Regions from separate parts of the Streptomyces sp. 5K101 genome, predicted to be linked through region 2. Evidence: predicted binding sites of a transcription regulator. Region 2 holds the regulator's gene; each other region holds the start of a gene.
What was found. Region 2 encodes HrcA, which represses chaperone genes, less so after heat shock. Its sites were predicted from a motif close to TTNGCACTCNGNNNNNCNGAGTGCNAA; they were not measured.
Positions count from the first base shown of each region.

Region 1: the regulator HrcA is predicted to act here: its motif matches at 1,750-1,776, upstream of groES (co-chaperone GroES).
Region 3: the regulator HrcA is predicted to act here: its motif matches at 1,498-1,524, upstream of groL (chaperonin GroEL).

Region 1 is NZ_JBKFFO010000010.1:193,868-197,141, reverse strand. It holds gene groL (chaperonin GroEL) at 1-1,176, opposite strand, end outside; gene groES (co-chaperone GroES) at 1,294-1,602, opposite strand; gene ACLB9X_RS20875 (polysaccharide deacetylase family protein) at 1,920-2,864, opposite strand; gene ACLB9X_RS20870 (THUMP-like domain-containing protein) at 2,955-3,274, shown strand, end outside.
Region 2 is NZ_JBKFFO010000009.1:130,139-133,412, forward strand. It holds gene ACLB9X_RS18945 (DUF3097 domain-containing protein) at 1-606, opposite strand, end outside; gene ACLB9X_RS18950 (MBL fold metallo-hydrolase) at 633-1,355, opposite strand; gene hrcA (heat-inducible transcriptional repressor HrcA) at 1,519-2,535, shown strand; gene dnaJ (molecular chaperone DnaJ) at 2,536-3,274, shown strand, end outside.
Region 3 is NZ_JBKFFO010000006.1:143,411-146,684, reverse strand. It holds gene groL (chaperonin GroEL) at 1-1,343, opposite strand, end outside; gene ACLB9X_RS14230 (cold-shock protein) at 1,682-1,885, opposite strand; gene ACLB9X_RS14225 (MoaD/ThiS family protein) at 2,292-2,567, opposite strand; gene thrC (threonine synthase) at 2,564-3,274, opposite strand, start outside.

The DNA of each region.
Region 1 (3,274 bases), on a different contig from region 2:
CTTCTCCTTCAGCTCCACCTCGGTGGCGGCGCCGACCTTGATCACGCACACGCCGCCGGCCAGCTTCGCGAGGCGCTCCTGGAGCTTCTCGCGGTCCCAGTCGGAGTCCGTGGTCTCGATCTCGGCCTTGATCTGGTTGACGCGGCCCTGCACGTCCTCGGAGTTGCCGCCACCGTCGACGATGGTGGTGTCGTCCTTGGTGACGGTGACGCGGCGGGCGGTGCCCAGCACGTCCAGACCGGCCTGGTCGAGCTTGAGGCCGACCTCCTCGGCGATGACGGTGGCACCGGTGAGGGTGGCCATGTCGCCGAGCATCGCCTTGCGGCGGTCGCCGAAGCCGGGGGCCTTGACGGCCACCGCGTTGAAGGTGCCGCGGATCTTGTTCACGACCAGGGTCGACAGGGCCTCGCCCTCGACGTCCTCGGCGATGATCAGCAGCGGCTTGGAGCCACCCGCCTGGATGACCTTCTCCAGCAGCGGGAGCAGGTCCTGGATGGAGGAGATCTTGCCCTGGTGGATCAGGATGTACGGGTCGTCGAGGACGGCCTCCATGCGCTCCTGGTCGGTCACCATGTACGGGGACAGGTAGCCCTTGTCGAAGGCCATGCCCTCGGTGAAGTCGAGCTCCAGGCCGAAGGTGTTGGACTCCTCGACGGTGATGACACCGTCCTTGCCGACCTTGTCCATCGCCTCGGCGATGAGCTCGCCGACCTGCTGGTCCTGCGCGGAGAGCGCGGCCACGGCGGCGATGTCGGTCTTGTCCTCGATCGGGCGGGCGGTCGCGAGGAGCTCCTCGGACACGGCCTGGACCGCGGCGTCGATGCCCTTCTTCAGGGCGGCCGGGGAGGCGCCGGCGGCGACGTTGCGCAGACCCTCGCGGACCAGGGCCTGGGCCAGCACGGTGGCGGTGGTCGTACCGTCACCCGCGATGTCGTTGGTCTTGGTCGCCACCTCCTTCACGAGCTGGGCGCCCAGGTTCTCGTACGGGTCCTCGACCTCGACCTCGCGGGCGATGGTGACACCGTCGTTGGTGATGGTCGGCGCGCCGAACTTCTTGTCGATGACGACGTTGCGGCCGCGGGGGCCGATCGTCACCTTGACCGTGTCGGCAAGCTTGTTGACGCCGCGCTCGAGGGCGCGACGGGCGTCCTCGTCGAACTTCAGGATCTTCGCCATGGGAGCGATTCAGCCCTCTCGGAAATCGTGTTCAAAAGAACCGCGCCCCTCGCCGCCCGGCGTCAGCGGGGTGGCCAGGGGCGCAGCTCAAAGCAAATCTGCCGGGTGAAGCAGGGATTACTTCTCGACGATCGCGAGCACGTCGCGGGCCGAGAGGACGAGGTACTCCTCGCCGCTGTACTTCACTTCGGTGCCGCCGTACTTGCTGTACAGCACCACGTCGCCGACGTTCACGTCGAGCGGAAGGCGCTCGCCGTTCTCGAAGCGGCCCGGGCCCACGGCCAGGACGACGCCCTCCTGGGGCTTCTCCTTGGCGGTGTCCGGGATAACCAGGCCAGAAGCCGTGGTCTGCTCGGCGTCGAGCGGCTGGACCACAATGCGGTCCTCGAGCGGCTTGATGGCAACCTTGGAGCTGGTGGTCGTCACGATCCGACCTCCCCCTTCGGAGATCTCACGGGGTTAACTGATCTGAGGTGGCGACCAGGTGGATCCGTCGTCGCGGGTGCCGGACCTGCCCGTCGCTGTGTTGGCACTCTCCGGTGGGGAGTGCCAGGAGCGAGACTATGACTGCGATTAGCACTCGGTCAAGCGGAGTGCCAATGCAGCGCCGCGTGGCGGCCTGAACCCGTCGCGGTTGTGCCGCCCGCGGCGGGCGATGTCGTCGGCACTGCCGTACGTCTCGGGCGTTCCGGAAGGTCCTCGGCGGGCGGGTGGCGCACCGGCGAGGGGCCGGTGCGCGCGGCTCACACGTAGTCCTCCAGCTTCGCCACGGCGTAGCCCTTTTCGGTCACGGTCCGCATGACCCGCCGGATCATGTCCGCCATCGAGCCCTTCCATTCCCCGCGGCCCCGGAAGTGGGTGAGGATGATGTCGCCGGGGTGCAGATCCCGGTCCCACTCGCGCCACTCCATGCGGTCGGGGAACGCCTCGGACGCCCACAGCGGCACGGCCTCGATCCCACAGGACTTCGCGGCGCGCAGCGTGTCCCTGTTGTAGCTCCCGTACGGCGGGCGGAACAGCCGCGGGCGCGTGCCGTACCGTTTCGCCAGCCTGTCCTGTTGGCCGCAGATCTCCCGCTTCTGGCCGGAGTACGAAAGGCCCGGCAGGTAAGGGTGGTTGAGGGTGTGGTTGTGCAGCGCGACGCCGCGGTCCCGCATCTTCTCGAAGTAGTCGTAGTCGTCGTCGATCACGTAGTCGCTGAGGAAGGCGCTGTACGGGATCTTCAGGTCGGACATCATCCGCAGCAGCTCGGGGTCCTTCTCCGCGCCGTCGTCGATCGTCAGGAAGACGATCTTCTCCTTGGTGGGGACGGTGGTGAAGACCGGCGGCAGCTCGTCGCCGCCCTTGACCTCGAAGCCCTCGCGGGTGGTGATCTCCGGCTTGTCGTCCGGCGGCGGGGGCGCGGGGAGCGGGGTCTCCTCCAGGCCCCACTTCTTCGCCGCCGCGGCCCGGGCGGCCTGGGCCTGTTTCACCTTTTTGGCGTACGCGGACAGGGCGCCGGCCGGTCCCACCGCCCGCTCCGGCGCCTTCGGGCCACCCTTGGCCTGCTCCCCCGCGGAAGGCGAGGGGCGGGCGTCCCGTCCGTCCCCGCCCGCACAGCCGGAGCCGGTGGCGGCGACGACGAGCGCGGCCAGCCCCAACGCGACCCGGTACGTTCTTACTTTTCCCTTTTGTCTTACCAGCTGCATGGCGTCGCATCCTGTCAGCGCGGTGCCCGCCCGCCCGGCCGACACCGCCTGCGTGCGCGGACCATCCCCCGGCTGGCCCACAATGGCCCGGTGAACGCCTCCGATCCGCTCGCCGCCTTCCAGGCCCTGCGCACCGAGGAGGGGGCCGCGCTGCTGGCGTCGCTCGCCTCCTACGACCCCGCCGACGAACTGGCGGTGGCCACCCGGCTGCGGCGCGAGCATCCGGCCGGGCTCGTCTCGGCGGCGCTCGGGCAGGCGCGGCTGCGGCAGCGCGCGGCGGCGAAGTTCGGTGCCGAGGACGCCGGACGGATGTTCTTCACCCCGAACGGCGTCGAGCAGTCCACCCGCCGGTCGGTCGCCGCCCACCGGGCCGAGCGCTTCGCCGCCCTCGGCGTGCGCAGCGTCGCCGA
Region 2 (3,274 bases):
CGACGGCTTCACCGCCTCCCACACGTCGATGTACGGATGGCCGACGACCAGCACGTGCGGGTCCGTCACCGACGCCGCGATGCGGGACTCCTTGGAGCCGGCGACCAGGTGGTCGACCAGCACGCCCAGGCGCGCGTCCGGGCCCGGGGCGAACTCGGCGACGATCGACGGGAGATCGTCGATGCCCTCCAGGTACTCCACGACCACGCCCTCGATGCGCAGGTCGTCTCCCCACACCCGTTCCACGAGTTCGGCGTCGTGGCGGCCCTCCACGTAGATGCGGCCCGCGCGGGCGACCCGGGCGCGGGCGCCGGGGACCGCGACCGAGCCCGAGGCCGTACGCGTGGGGCGGGCCGGGGCCGGCGCGGACGGGCTGACCAGCGTGACCACCTTGCCCTCCAGCAGGAAGCCCCGCGGCTCCAGCGGGAAGACCCGGTGCTTGCCGAAGCGGTCCTCCAGCGTCACGGTCCCCGCCTCGCAGCGGATCACCGCACCGCAGAAGCCGGTCGCGACCTCCTCCACCACGAGGTCGGGTTCCGCGGGGACCTCCGGGACCGGTGCCGACCGCTTCCACGGAGGTGTCAGATCAGGGCTGTAGCTGCGCATGTCGGATGACGATACGACCGGCCGCCCTACGACACGCCGAAGCGCGCCGCCAGCTCGTCACGCTGCGTCCGCACGAACGCCGCGTCCACCGCCGCCCCGTGCCCCGGCACGTACAGCGCGTCCTCGCCGCCGAGCGCGAGCAGGCGGTCGAGCGCCGCGGGCCAGCGCGAAGTGATCGCGTCCGGGCCCGCCTGCGGCTCGCCCGACTCCTCCACCAGGTCGCCGCAGAAGACGACCTCCGGCTCGCCGGGCACGAACAGCGCCAGGTCGTGGCCCGAGTGGCCGGGGCCGACGTTGGCCAGCAGCACCCGGCGGCCGCCCAGGTCGAGCGTGCACTCCCCGCTCACCAGGTGGTGCGGCACCACCAGCAGATCGGCGGCCTCCGCCGCCGCGGCCGCCGGGACCCCGTGGCGCACGGCGTCGGCGCGGATCGCGTCGCGTTCGCGGCCTAGCAGCGTGTCCACACCGACGGCCCCGTAGATCTCCACACCGGCGAACGCGGCCGTGCCCAGCACGTGGTCGAAGTGCGGGTGACTCAGTGCGATGTACGTCACGCGGCGCCCGCCCGCCAGTGCCTGCGCCTGTGCGCGGAGCCCGGCGCCCTCGCGGATCGTCGAACCCGTGTCGTACAGCAGGACGTGTTCCTCGCCCAGCACCAGGCCGACCGTCGCGTCCCAGGTCGGCATCCTTCGCCGGCCGACTCCGGCGGCCAGCCGTTCCCACCCGAAGTCTTCCCAAGCGGCGTCCATACGGCGACGCTATCCGCATCGACCAGCACAGGTCTCGCGGTAGCGTGGTCGGCCGCCCTTGCTAGGGGCGTACCCCGCCGCCGTACACTGGCCGGGGAAAGCTGGCACTCGGGCGTATCGAGTGCCAGGACACACCGAGGACCGGCAGCTGGAGGTGCGCGCGATGCTCAGCGAACGCAGACTCGAAGTCCTGCGCGCCATCGTCCAGGACTACGTCGGCACCGAGGAGCCCGTCGGTTCCAAGGCGCTGACGGAGCGCCACAAGCTCGGTGTCTCCCCGGCCACCGTCCGCAACGACATGGCCGTGCTGGAGGACGAGGGCTACATCGCCCAGCCCCACACCAGCGCCGGCCGCATCCCCACGGACAAGGGCTACCGGCTGTTCGTCGACAGGCTGGCGGGTGTCAAGCCGCTGTCGTCCCCCGAGCGCCGGGCCATCCAGAACTTCCTGGACGGAGCCGTCGACCTCGACGACGTCGTGGGCCGCACGGTCCGTCTGCTCGCCCAGCTGACCCGGCAGGTCGCCGTCGTCCAGTACCCCTCGCTGACCCGCTCGACCGTCCGGCACGTGGAGCTGCTGTCGCTCGCTCCCGCCCGGCTGATGCTCGTGCTGATCACGGACACCGGCCGCGTCGAGCAGCGGATGGTCGACTGCCCCGCGCCGTTCGGCGAGACCTCGCTGGCCGACCTGCGGGCCCGGCTCAACAGCCGCGTCGTCGGCCGCCGTTTCGCGGACGTGCCGCAGCTGGTGCAGGACCTGCCGGAGTCGTTCGAGACGGAGGACCGCGGCACGGTCTCCACCGTGCTCGCGATCCTGCTGGAGACCCTGGTCGAGGAGACCGAGGAGCGGCTGGTGATCGGCGGCACCGCCAATCTCACCCGCTTCGGACACGACTTCCCCCTGACGATCAGGCCGGTGCTGGAGGCGCTGGAGGAGCACGTCGTGCTGCTCAAGCTGCTCGGCGAGGCCAAGGAATCGGGCGTGACCGTGCGGATCGGGCATGAGAATGCCCACGAGGGACTCAACTCCACGTCCGTCGTCTCGGTCGGCTACGGTTCGGGCGGCGAGGCAGTCGCCAAACTCGGCGTGGTCGGACCGACCCGCATGGACTACCCCGGAACGATGGGAGCGGTACGCGCAGTGGCACGTTACGTCGGACAGATCCTGGCGGAGTCGTAAGTGGCCACGGACTACTACGCCGTACTCGGCGTACGCCGCGACGCATCGCAGGACGAGATCAAGAAGGCGTTCCGCCGGCTCGCGCGTGAACTCCACCCGGACGTGAATCCGGACCCGAAGACGCAGGAGCGCTTCAAGGAGATCAACGCGGCGTACGAGGTGCTCTCGGACCCGCAGAAGAAGCAGGTCTACGACCTCGGCGGCGACCCTCTGTCCCAGGCCGGCGGCGGTGGCGCGAGCGGCTTCGGCGCGGGCGGCTTCGGGAACTTCTCCGACATCATGGACGCCTTCTTCGGCACGGCGTCGCAGCGCGGACCCCGTTCGCGTACGCGGCGCGGCCAGGACGCCATGATCCGCCTGGACGTCGAGCTCAACGAGGCGGCCTTCGGCACGACGAAGGACATCCAGGTCGACACGGCCGTGGTGTGCACGACGTGCTCCGGCGAGGGCGCGGCGCCCGGCACCTCCGCGCAGACCTGTGACATGTGCCGCGGCCGCGGTGAGGTCTCGCAGGTGACGCGGTCCTTCCTCGGCCAGGTCATGACGTCGCGTCCGTGCCCGCAGTGCCAGGGCTTCGGCACCGTCGTGCCGACCCCGTGCCCGGAGTGCGCGGGCGACGGTCGGATCCGGTCGCGCCGCACCCTCACGGTGAAGATCCCCGCGGGTGTCGACAACGGCACGCGCATCCAGCTCGCGGGCGAGGGCGAGGTCGGCCCGGGCGGCGGCCCGGCCGGTGACC
Region 3 (3,274 bases), on a different contig from region 2:
AGCGGGGCCTCCAGCGCGAGCTTCACGGCGTTGGCGCCGGTCGCCTCGTCGCCCTGGAGCTCGAGCTTCTCGAAGACCGAGGAAGCCTGGAGCAGCGCCACGCCACCACCGGCGACGATGCCCTCCTCGACGGCCGCCTTCGCGTTGCGGACGGCGTCCTCGATGCGGTGCTTGCGCTCCTTGAGCTCGACCTCGGTCGCGGCGCCGGCCTTGATGACGGCCACGCCGCCGGCCAGCTTCGCGAGGCGCTCCTGGAGCTTCTCGCGGTCGTAGTCCGAGTCGCTGCTCTCGATCTCGGCGCGGATCTGGTTGACGCGACCGGCGACCTGGTCGCTGTCACCGGCACCGTCGACGATCGTGGTCTCGTCCTTGGTGATGACGACCTTGCGGGCGCGGCCCAGCAGGTCCAGGCCGGCGTTCTCGAGCTTGAGGCCGACCTCCTCGGAGATGACCGTGCCGCCCGTGAGGATGGCGATGTCGTTCAGCATGGCCTTGCGGCGGTCGCCGAAGCCCGGGGCCTTGACGGCGACGGACTTGAAGGTGCCGCGGATCTTGTTCACGACGAGCGTGGACAGGGCCTCGCCCTCGACGTCCTCGGCGATGATCAGCAGCGGCTTGCCGGACTGCATGACCTTCTCCAGCAGCGGAAGGAGGTCCTTCACGTTGCCGACCTTGGAGTTGACGATCAGGATGTACGGGTCGTCGAGGGACGCCTCCATACGCTCCATGTCGGTGGCGAAGTACGCCGAGATGTAGCCCTTGTCGAAGCGCATGCCCTCGGTGAGCTCCAGCTCCAGACCGAAGGTCTGGGACTCCTCGACGGTGATGACGCCTTCCTTGCCGACCTTGTCCATGGCCTCGGCGATGAGCTCACCGATCTGGGTGTCGGCGGCGGAGATGGAGGCCGTGGAAGCGATCTGCTCCTTGGTCTCGACATCCTTCGCCTGCTCCAGCAGGGCGCCGGAGACGGCCTCGACGGCCTTCTCGATGCCGCGCTTGAGGGCCATCGGGTTGGCGCCGGCGGCCACGTTGCGCAGACCCTCGCGGACGAGCGCCTGGGCGAGAACGGTCGCGGTGGTCGTACCGTCACCGGCGACGTCGTCCGTCTTCTTGGCGACTTCCTTGACCAGCTCGGCGCCGATCTTCTCGTACGGGTCCTCGAGCTCGATCTCCTTGGCGATGGACACACCATCGTTGGTGATCGTGGGGGCGCCCCACTTCTTCTCGAGGACGACGTTGCGACCCTTGGGACCAAGGGTGACCTTGACGGCGTCGGCGAGCTGGTTCATCCCGCGCTCGAGACCGCGCCGTGCCTCCTCGTCGAACGCGATGATCTTGGCCATGTGAAGTGTCCTCCCGGACATGGGGGTCCCCCCGCGCGAAGCTGCGGGGGAGGATTGCCTTCGGATCGCATCCGGCGCCCGCGACGGACGGTCTGCGTGCCGCGTGGTTCCTTGCCCCACCCGGCCTGCGGACCTCACCGACCCGATCCAAGTTCTGTCACTCTCACTCGGAGAGTGCTAACGCCAATGATTAGCACTCGACCCCTGAGAGTGCAAGCGCCTGACGCTCACGGTGACCGCCGCGGCGCACGCACGAGGGGCCCGCATCCCCGTCTGTGGGATGCGGACCCCTCGTGGCGTGCGTGCGCCGGTGGCCGATCGCGTCTGGATCAGTCGGATCAGACGGCGAGCTTGACCATGTCGGCCTGCGGACCCTTCTGGCCCTGCGAGATCTCGAACTCGACTCGCTGACCCTCTTCGAGGGTGCGGTATCCGTCCATCTGGATCGCGCTGTAGTGGACGAAAACATCCGCACCACCGTCGACCGCGATGAAGCCGTACCCCTTCTCCGCGTTGAACCACTTGACGGTGCCCTGAGCCATGCCTAACTCCCCTATTACTGGCCCTTGCACAGGACCGCACTTCGCGGACCCGGGTCAGACCTCACCCCAGCAGGAGGGGTGTGCGCCGGAACGCGTCGACCGCGGCTGAATGTATCTGCCCAACTGCCCTCCGCAACAGGTCAATCGGACGAGAAATCTGGGCAGGGCCGATCGGCCGATCCATGCGAATTCATTGAATTCCGGGGCAAGTCGGGCCCGGCAAAGTGCGACTTTCGGCGCAATTCGATCGCTTACTTTGGCGCATTCTTGTGGAGCGGGAACGCATTGCCGGGCAGCCGGCGGAGGGGGCTTCCCAGACTCTACCGCGCTCAACCATGCAGAATTACCCCCTCCGCTTCTCTCGCGGAGGGGGCAATGCCGATAACGCGGGGTAACGCGGAGGGGATCAGCCGCCGGCGACGGCGGGGATGATCGACACGCCCGCACCGTCCGGCGTCGCCGTCTCGAGGCCCTGCTCGAAGCGGACGTCGTCGTCGTTCACGTACACGTTGACGAAGCGGCGCAGCTTGCCCTGGTCGTCCAGGACGCGGGCCGCGATGCCCGTGTGGTTCTTCTCCAGGTCCGCGATGACCTCGGCCAGAGTCGCGCCCTCTGCGGAAACCTCGGCCTGACCGCCCGTGTACGTGCGGAGGATGGTGGGGATACGGACGTTGACGCTCATGCGAGGCCAGCCTCTCGGAAAGAGTCCAGGTTGGGTCGGATGACAGCGGTCATACCCGTCGTGGGCGCCACCGCGTCGAGGGTCTTGAGGCCGTCACCCGTGTTGACGACGACCGTGGTGAGGGACGGGTCGATGACACCGGCCTCGATCAGCTTCTTCGCCACGCCGAGGGTCGTGCCGCCGGCGGTCTCCGTGAAGATGCCCTCCGTGCGGGCGAGCAGCTTGATCGCGTCCACGATCTGCCCGTCGGTGACGTCCTCGACCGCGCCGCCGGTGCGGCGGCAGATGTCCAGGACGTACGGGCCGTCGGCCGGGTTGCCGATCGCGAGGGACTTGGCGATGGTGTCGGGCTTCTGCGGCCTGACCACGTCGTGGCCCGCCTTGAAGGCGACGGACACCGGGGAGCAGCCCTCGGCCTGGGCGCCGAAGATCTTGTAGGGCTTGTCCTCGACCAGACCCAGCTTGATCAGCTCCTGCAGGCCCTTGTCGATCTTGGTGAGCTGGGAGCCGGAGGCGATCGGGATGACGATCTGGTCGGGCAGCCGCCAGCCGAGCTGCTCGCAGATCTCGTACGCGAGCGTCTTGGAGCCCTCGGCGTAGTACGGGCGGAGGTTGACGTTCACGAAGCCCCAGCCCTCGCCGGCCGGGTCGCCGATGAGCTCCGAGCAGAAGCGGTTGACGTCGTCGTAGTTGCCCTCGATGCCGAC